3 regions of the Enterococcus sp. AZ170 genome follow, and region 3 is predicted to be linked to each of the others. Evidence: riboswitches for the same ligand, from Rfam matches in the RefSeq annotation. Region 3 holds a riboswitch; each other region holds the start of a gene.
What was found. A riboswitch is a leader RNA that binds a small molecule or an ion and turns the genes downstream of it on or off. The one in region 3 is predicted to bind magnesium.
Positions count from the first base shown of each region.

Region 1: it holds a riboswitch for magnesium, as region 3 does, so the genes downstream of both, IGJ55_RS09675 (MgtC/SapB family protein) here and IGJ55_RS12610 (LCP family protein) in region 3, are expected to answer to the same signal.
Region 2: it holds a riboswitch for magnesium, as region 3 does, so the genes downstream of both, mgtA (magnesium-translocating P-type ATPase) here and IGJ55_RS12610 (LCP family protein) in region 3, are expected to answer to the same signal.

Region 1 covers NZ_CP172947.1:2,004,673-2,007,889, reverse strand. Annotated here, with positions in the region: gene dnaI (primosomal protein DnaI) at 1-506, shown strand, start outside; gene IGJ55_RS09680 (hypothetical protein) at 671-1,141, shown strand; M-box (ykoK) riboswitch at 1,300-1,470, shown strand; gene IGJ55_RS09675 (MgtC/SapB family protein) at 1,733-2,398, shown strand; gene IGJ55_RS09670 (GNAT family N-acetyltransferase) at 2,431-2,928, shown strand; gene mgtA (magnesium-translocating P-type ATPase) at 3,162-3,217, shown strand, end outside.
Region 2 covers NZ_CP172947.1:1,224,016-1,227,232, reverse strand. Annotated here, with positions in the region: partial or broken gene mgtA (magnesium-translocating P-type ATPase) at 1-2,014, opposite strand, end outside; M-box (ykoK) riboswitch at 2,502-2,670, opposite strand; gene trxB (thioredoxin-disulfide reductase) at 3,132-3,217, opposite strand, start outside.
Region 3 covers NZ_CP172947.1:2,611,394-2,614,610, forward strand. Annotated here, with positions in the region: gene IGJ55_RS12605 (FAD-dependent oxidoreductase) at 1-857, opposite strand, end outside; gene IGJ55_RS12610 (LCP family protein) at 1,026-1,940, opposite strand; M-box (ykoK) riboswitch at 2,091-2,260, opposite strand; gene IGJ55_RS12615 (DUF4303 domain-containing protein) at 2,512-3,009, shown strand; gene IGJ55_RS12620 (DUF4809 family protein) at 3,191-3,217, opposite strand, start outside.

The sequences.
Region 1 (3,217 bases), 610 kb from region 3:
CCGAAACAATGAAATTTCTAAATGATTACACTTCTAATCCAAAAGAATTTCATAAAGGACTTTATTTACAAGGGACATTTGGTGTAGGGAAATCTTTTCTACTAGGTGCAATTGCCAACAGCTTAGCTGAACGGGGATTCGTTACAACGATTGTTCATTTTCCAACCTTTACTGTCGAAATGAAACAAGCAATCGGCAAAGATATGGTAGGCCCAAAATTGGATGCCGTTAAAAAGTCCCCTGTTTTGATGATTGATGATTTAGGTGCGGAATCAATGACGTCTTGGATTCGAGATGATGTGCTTAGTGTGATTTTACAATATCGGATGCAAGAACAATTAGTGACTTTTTTTTCATCGAATCTAAATTTAAAGGATTTAGAAAAGCACTTGACCGTGACTCAGCGTGGGGAACAAGAGCCGTTGAAGGCTCGTCGAATCATGGAGCGGATTCGTTATTTAGCACAAGAAATTACGATGTCAGGCAATGACCGGAGAAATGGTTAAAGGTGGTCAGACTACTACAGCTTTTATGGAAGCCATGTGGTTGAGATGTAACTCGAAGAGTTCTGTCTCAATCATTTTTTATTTTTTAAGAGAACTAAGGATGATATTAGACTGGAATCAAAAATATAGCTTATAATTAGATATCAATAATGGAGGGATATCCTATGAAAAAAATCACATTAGCAGTGCTAACTATCATTACATTGATTTCTTTAGGAGCATGTACGAAAAATAACCATGATTCTGCAAAAGGAAGTGAAGAAACATCTATGAGTAGTAAACAAAATCAAGTGACAGATGAAACATCTCATAACGTGGAACAAGAACAAGCAAAATCAGTATTTATAGCCACTTTAATGGAAGATGCTAGGAGAAACGAGACGGTAGACAAATCTCTACGTTTGGTTTTAAATGAAGTTGAAGTAATTGAAGATCCAGAAAAAATAATCGGTATGATGAAAAATGATGGCGTAATCTTAAATGTATCAGATGAACAATTGGCAGATGGTATTACTGAAAATGATTTGAAAAAGGGAGATAAAATTCAATTTACCTTAGTTGGTTTACCTGCCATGACAATGTCGATCCCACCTCAAGTAGTTGGTAATTCAGTAGTCAAAGTTGAAAAAAATTAATCTATCAAAAATCACTGTTAAAAACGCACTATTCAAGTATTTTTTGACAGTGATTTTTTGATTTTGTAGTGAAACGATCATTGCTTATTCAAAAAATAAACGAAAAAACATTGACATTTGTTTTGTGATGGTGGTATAGTTCTTTCTGTAAGACAACTAAATAGATTTGTTAGGTGAGGCTCCTATACAAACATAGGCTACTGCCCAAAAACATCGAGAGATGCCAATGGGTAGAACAGGGATTGTCGATTACAAGGCTTTTCATAAGGTAGCTAAAAGCTCTGCTTTTTACGTTGTATAGTGCCAAAACTCAACGATTAGATCATGCAGGCTTTTTTTTGTACGCCTATTTATGACCTTCCGCTGAGTTTTTGGCGGAAGGTTTTTTGCTGTGAAACACTGCGATTGCCATTGGCAGAGCAGATGTTGAACAGTACTTGTCGATCGAAGAGAGAGAAGTGCCCGACGTACTGAAACCCAACGATTGCCATTAGCAGAGCAGATGTTGAACAGTACTTGTCGATCGAAGAGAGGGACGTAACGAGCTGAAAACAAACAAACCGAAGAAAGGAGAAAGCCTATGCATTTTTAATTAATATTGTTGCGAGTATCTTTGCAGGAATGATCATCGGTGCGGAAAGACAATGGCGAAAAAAGTTGGCTGGTATGAGAACGATGACTTTGGTAACGTTTGGTTCATGTCAGTTCGTTTCGCTATCATCGCTGATTCAAGATGACAATAGTCCAACACGAATTGCGGCTCAAGTCGTCAGTGGTATTGGGTTTCTTGCCGGGGGAGTGATTTTACGAGAAGGATTTAGCGTAACTGGCATCAATACCGCAGCAACATTATGGTGTTCAGCAGCTGTGGGCAGTATGATTGGTGCTGGATTTGTAACAGAAGGCGTAGTTTGTGCTGTTATCTTAATGTTAGTGAACATCCTGTTGAGAAATTTATCTTTCAAAATAGATGATTATACAGTTCAAAGAGAAGACGATCAAACAGAGACAATTCATTATCTTTCTGTTATTGCTAGTAACAGCAGTGAAGTCATGCTTAGAACTGAGATTATCCAGTTGTTAGATAAGTACTGTCTAACATTCACTAAATTTTCTTGTACAGATTTAGCTGGAAAAAAAGTCCGGTTGTTTTTGGAAATTGAGGCTACAAGAAATGGTAGTCTAGCAATCAATACGATTATTTCTGAGTTGTCTCAGCTTTCAGAAGTTATAGAAATCAATCAAATGACTAACTAAAAGAACGGAGGAATCAAGATGGTAAAACAGTGATGGTTAAAATTATCAATTGGAATAGTGAAGCCTATTGGGCAGGAGTCCAATTAAGAAACGAATTGCTTAAGTCTAGTGCTGGTAAAGAATGGATCAAAGAGTTGCCTTTGAACGAAGAAAAAGATATTCATATGACAGCTATGATCGAAGGAAATGTTGTGGGAACATTAATTCTTTCAAAAAAGAGTAGAACAATAGGGCAAATCAAACAAGTAGCTATTAATGAAGTGCATCAAGGCTTTGGTATTGGAAAAAAATTACTTGAATTTGCTGAAAAAGTAGCAGAACTTATGGGGTGCCAAATCATAATTCTAAACGGGCGTATGCAGGCTTGGGGTTTTTATGAACATTTTGGATATCAAAGTATAGGACAAGCCTATAATGACGGAAATGTCGTCTTAAAAACATTTGAGAAAAGAATCTACACTAATAAGAAAATCGAATTATTTAAATTTATTAGATATATAACGCTAAAGGAGATGGAAACAAATGGATGACAGTAGTCAGATGATCAAGGACCTTTGTAAAAAGAACCCTGTTTTTAAAGAAGATAAGTTTATTATTGTCTATTTGTTTCTAGGGCAGTTCAGAAACTTACTCCGATAAGCATACCTCTTTTTCCATTGGTCCGATTCTTAAAAGATTGAATATCTGAGCATTGAGATAACTTAAATCGCTATGCGATCATCTATTATCTCATTGGTAAGAGTTTAGAAAGAAGGAAAAACAAATGGAAAAAAGAATAACATTAACTAAAGAAAAGAACCAATCTTATGAATATTTTGC
Region 2 (3,217 bases), 1.4 Mb from region 3:
TCATCATATTACTAAAAACTTTACGTCCCTCAATCACACCGTCTTCTAAAACATTCAAACTTTTTTCCAACAGAATAATTGAACTAGCGTCTTTCGTAATATCAGCTGCTGTATCAACTGAGATTCCTACATCTGCTTTACGAAGTGCTGGTGCATCATTAATTCCATCTCCCATGAAACCGACTGTGTGACCATTTCCTTGCAGTGTTTCAATAATTCGAGACTTTTGCATCGGGTTTAATTTAGCAAATAAATTAGTTTTTTCGACTTCGTCTTTCATTTGTTCATCCGACATATTATCAATATCAGAACCAAGTACGACATGAGACACTTCGATTCCTACATCGCTACAAACTTTCTTAGCAACGATATCATTATCGCCTGTTAAAACTTTTACATTCACACCATGTTCGTGTAAGGACTTGATTGCCGTGATCGCTGATTTTTTCGCTGGGTCCAAAAAGCCCATAAAACCGATCAGCGTCATTCCTTGCTCATCTTCCACACTATAAATGGCTTCACTATGCACGTCTTTTTTCACCGCTACGGCTAAAGCGCGCATACCTTGTTCATTCATACGAATATTGACTTCACGCATTCTTTTTTGTAATTCAGGTGTTAACGGTACGATCTCCCCGTTGATTTCAGCATGTGTACAAACAGCTTCCATCTCTTCTACCGCACCTTTAGTGATCATAAATTGATGACCATCTGCATTGACCACCACCGTTAAACGACGACGAGAAAAGTCAAACGGAATTTCATCTAGTTTTGTCACGGAATGATACGGACTTTGATTCTTATTTTCCTCATAAAAGTTGATTACAGCGATGTCCATCAAATTTTTCCAACCCGTTTGATAATGAGAATTTAGAAAAGCCATATCTAGAACTTGATCATTAAGTTGTCCTAGCGGATCTAAATGTTGAACCAAAACAACTTTGTCTTCTGTAATCGTTCCGGTTTTGTCCGTACAAAGAATATCCATACTCCCTAGATTTTGAATAGAAGGCAACTCTTTCACAATGACTTTATGTTTGGATAAACTTAATGCCCCTTTTGCTAGGTTACTCGTTACAATCATTGGCAACATTTCAGGTGTTAATCCAACAGCGACTGCAATTGCGAAGAAAAACGCTTCGCCCCATTCACCTTTTGTAATGCCGTTGATCAAAAAGACGATTGGAAACAGAATCATCACCATTCTTAGTAAAAATTTACTAACTTTTGTCAAGCCAATATCAAATGATGTTTTTCCACGTTGTGTTGTCGCATTTTTAGCAATATCACCGAAGAATGTATTTTGTCCAGTCTTCAAAATGATTGCTTTACCTTGTCCACTCAATACATCCGTTCCCATAAAAATCAAATCCTGCATATCTAAAGCAGAAACTGATTCTGAATTCTTATCAATACCTGCATCCACAAATTTTTCGACTGGCATTGATTCACCAGTCAAAGAAGATTGATTGATAAAGAGATCCTTTGTCCATATTAGTACGGCATCCGCTGGAATCATATCACCTGTTGCAAGTGTTACAATGTCTCCAGGTACAACTTCGTCCATCGGAATTTCTTTTGTTTGACCCGCACGCGTTACAGCTGTTGTATTTTCGATGAGTTCTTTTAGATTCAGACTTGCTTTTTGGGAACGATACTCTTGAATAAAGGCAATAATAACACTAGCTAAAATCATGATTCCCATCACAAGTGCTGCTTCAAAATCTTTGGTTACAGCTGAAACGACCATTAATAAAGCTAAGACATAAACAAATGGGTCTTTGAATGCTTCTAAAAACATAATAATTGCAGGTGTTGGTTTTTGTGCGGACACTTCATTTGGTCCATATTCTTCTAAACGATTTTTGGCATCTTCTTCTGATAGCCCTTTTTCTGATGTACGAAGTTCCATCATCAATTCACGTTCAGAAAGCATTGCTAATTTTCTTAATTCTTGGTCTTTTGTTGTTTTCTTCATTTCGGTCATTTTTTTATTCATCATTTTCTTTTCCTCCTTTACTTCATCTTATCGAGGAGAGAAAAAATCATTTCATTTCCATCGTTTCTAAGATGAAGGCTACATTTCGTTTGTTTTTGGTCTGACTGGGGTCTTCCATGAGCCTCTTCCTCTCTTTTGGTTTATTTTGGAACGATAGATTTTTTGTTAGGCGGGAATCTTGTTCTCTTGAGTTCTGCTCTTGCTACTGTTTAACATCTGTCTTCTTTCAATCTGCTTGTTTCTTTTTGCGGAACTTCGCTCCCTTTGGTCGCCAAGTACTGTTCATCATCAGCTCTGGCGAAGCCAGTACGTTTTCCTGTTCTTAGACTTTTTGCTTACTAGTTTCTGTTTTCCTTCTGCCTGCTTGTTTCTTTTTGCGGAACTTCGCTCCCTTTGGTCGCCAAGTACTGTTCATCATCAGCTCTGGCGAAGCCAGTCGCTGTGATTCACAGCAAAAACGCACACTCAACAATAGAGTGTGCGTAAAATAGCAACTTAAATAAAAGTTTCTCTATCGTTGAGCTTTAGCACTAAAGGGCGTAGATAATTTCTTATCAGCTACGTTATGAATAACCTTCACGATCATTCCTGTTCAACCAACTAAGAGTCTCTCGATTCTTTCGCGGCAGCAGCATGTGTCCAAATAGGAGCCTCACCTAACAATTATTCAGTTCTGAATCCTTATCTATCATAGTTTATCTTGTTACAATTGTCAAAAGAAAAAGACATAAAATAAAAAGACATCACTTTTACTAACTAGCCAAGCTCTCCTCTTCCTTGAGAGATTTCTATTCTTGAGAAATTTGCTAATTTTAATTCTTCATCGGATAGATTTTCAACAAGATCGTAAACCCGTTACCAAGCTCAAGAAACTGAGCATCTGCCATCTGTTTGGACTCTGAAAATAATATATTCTCAGCTTCATTCACTTTTAATGTCAAAATCAGCTCTGATAGATAGCTTTATATCGGTACCGAGTAGTTTTCTCCAGTTCCTTCATCTGTCACTACAAGAATTGGCATGACTTGAACGTCTGACACTTTTTTTAAAGGGGTAAACACTACAGCTTTGACCTAGATCCTAGTCAGTAAAAATTAGAATAAAGTAGCAATCAAATGATAGTTGTTTTCAATTATTCAACTTCTGTCATATCTTCAATATATTTATATACTTGTTGGCCAGCGATCCCGCCTTCACCAACAGCTGTTGTGATTTGAC
Region 3 (3,217 bases):
GACAGACTATAAGGTACCTGAATGCAGTCGCCTATTGCAAAAATATCCACATGAGAAGTTTGTAAGTACTCATCCACAAAAACTGTCTGATCCGTATGCATTTTAATCTGACCATCCAAATAAGCTAAGTCTGGGCGCACATTCATGGCAAAAATTGCACTATCACATAACAACTGGGATTTTTTGGTTTCGATCATAAGCCCCTCATCTCCATCTGTTATCTTTGCAACAGTTTCATCGAAATGAAACACGACACCGCGGTTGGTCATTTCTTCTTGGACCGGTCTAATCATTTCTTCATCAAAATATTTAAACAATAAGTAATCCATACGCTCAAAAAGATGAACTGCTTTACCCATCTTTAAAAGCGTATCTGCCGCTTCTCCGCCAATTTGTCCCCCACCGATTACGGCTACTTTATCACTGTTTTGTAATTGCTCAATCGCCTTTAACACACCAGATAAAAATTTATATTTTAACACTTTCTCCGAATCACTCCCCGGAATATTCTGAGCCCATTGACTAGAACCTGTTGCTAAAATTAATTTATCGAACGACATCACACATTCTTTTTCTTTTTCCATGTATTTAACAATATGTTGTTTTGAATCTATGCTAATTACTTTTGCACTTAGTAGTAAAGAAATGCCCCATTCTTCTAGTTGTTGCTCCGAAATAAATTGCGCTTTTTCAATAGGATCGATCGTTTCATTAAAATAAAGATTGATGCCGCCAGGTAGATAGCCAATCGTTGCTTGCTTTTCAATTAAATGAATTTCAGCTGCAGGGTGTTTTTTTCTGATTGCCACAGCGGCCGACACTCCTGCAAAAGAAGCCCCAATGATGACGATTTTCACAATAAGACCTTCTTTCTGTATAAGTAAAACGTTTTCTTAAAGGATAGCATACGCTTGACCTAAACGTATAGACATACGCTGATTTGTGTTGATTTTTTAATAAAAAATGACCTGTTTGCTCTATTCTACTCCAGAGTCAACAGGTCATTTTAATTTTCCAGCTATGTGTTAATTGTCTTTCATAAACGCTTTGATCGCTTCAGCATTTTGCTGTTCATCTAACTCGATCACGCTGCCAGAATCTGTATAATCGTTAAATTGCCATGATCCTTCGACTGGAACGGATAATGATTTTAAAGGTTTAACCTTGCCAGTTAAAAAATCTTTTGCTAAATCGATCAAAAGGCTGGTCGGTACATTCGTATCGATTTTCCCAACCATTTTCCCTGCTACTTGAGGCAATTCCCAAATCGGAATCAAATCCTTTGATTGTTCAACTAGCGCATCCATCACTTGCTGCTGACGTCTGATACGGCCGAAATCGCCTTCTTCATCCATCCTAAAACGCGCATACTGCAATAAACTATTACCATGTAATGTTTGCTCACCTTTAAAAATATCCACACCATCTAAATTGATATCTTTTTCAGCTTCGATCGTGACACCCTTAGGATAAAGCTCATCAATAATATCACTGAACTCTTTAAAATCCATGACCACATAATAATTGATTGGTAAATCAAAATTATTTTTTAGTACATCCTTGGTCATTTGAGCCCCGCCATATGCATAAGCTGCATTGATCTTGTCTTGTCCACCATCGGGAAATGTTACATAGCTATCTCTCATGATTGAAATCAATTTGGGTTGCTTCGTTTTTCCATCATAATGTGCGACCATCAAGGTATCCGAACGACCTTGATCTTCATCATCATCTCTAGAATCATTCCCAACGATCATCACGGTTAATTCCTTATCACTTGTTTGTTCGTCACCAGTAAAATTTTGGTTTTTAGTAGGTAGTTTTGCTTCACTCTCTTCTTTGGCTGTTTGAAATGATACTGCTGCATAACAGCCTGCACTCACAACGATTAGCAAAACCGATAGCAAGCTAATGATCATTATTTTTACAGATTTTTTCATTGTACATTCCTTTCTAGACATCAGCGTTAGATGGGCTAGCTCAACTATTTTCTTGACTAAAAGAAAAAAACTTCACCAAGAAAACTCAGCGAAGGGATTAGATTACAGTCTCTTAAACACATGACAAACAACATGTATCGACAAATTACCTAGATCATCTCTTCGTGGAGTTTTAGCACTATATAACGTAAAAAGCATTGCTTTTAGCTACTTTGAAACACGCCTTAATTCGACGAATTTTGTCCTACCCGTGCCAGTCTTTCGACATTTCTGAGCAGTAGCCTGTGTTTATATAGGAGCCTCACCTAACAAGTATTTAATTCATTTTAAACTATAAGCGTATCCAATCACAAAGTCAAATTAAATTCTACCTGAAACCTTTAGGATAATAAGTCCGCTACCCCGTTATCATTGCTACAACGTAGCTGGGGGCTAGAAGAATAAATTTTTTTTAAGAGTAATCTTTACCCTTTCTTAAAAATTCGTTTATCCTCTTTAAATTCAAATTTTAGATAGACATTCTTTGCGTTATCTGTTTCAATGTTTAAAAGACAGATACTTGGAGGATACCATGGAAAATTTTTTAGAAAAACAACAAGCATTCTTTTTTAATTTTTTAACAGATAGTATCGATAACTTTTTACTCGATCATTCTGATGAAACCTACTATGCATTTGCCTTAGTTTGTAATATTCATGAAGAAGGCGAAATCAACGTATACCTTAATACTGTTGAGCTTTGGCAAGACACAACTGACTATTATGCAACTAAAGGATACACTGACCAACAATTACAAGAGATGAAATATAATGCAAAGGATTGGGATGAAGACCAACAATTTGCTTCTCTTCACCTATTCGATGATTGGGTGGAAGATCCACAAGCCATTGAAATGGTTCTTGAATGGATTAGTCAACAACTCATTTTGCTAGTTGATAGCGACACCTTTGAACGTATTCCTAAAGCAGCTGATTTTAAAGTATTAGTTTACGATCATGATGAAGAAGCAGCTGACTCGCAAGAACGCTTTGAAAAATTAACAACATCTGACTATTTCCAATTAAATTGATCAAAAAGCGAGCAGCAGATTTTATTCTTGGGCTCTTTTCAAAAATGCCTACTTTAGGAAGAGGCGTTTTAGCGCTCAAAGATAAGAAAATTCTTGTTTCTGCTCGCTCTCTTTAACGTAAGCCGACATTTGTAACTCTCTTTATCTAAACAATATTTGCTCTTACTATACTAAACCTCTTCTAAAAACAAAGCATTAACTCTTCGAT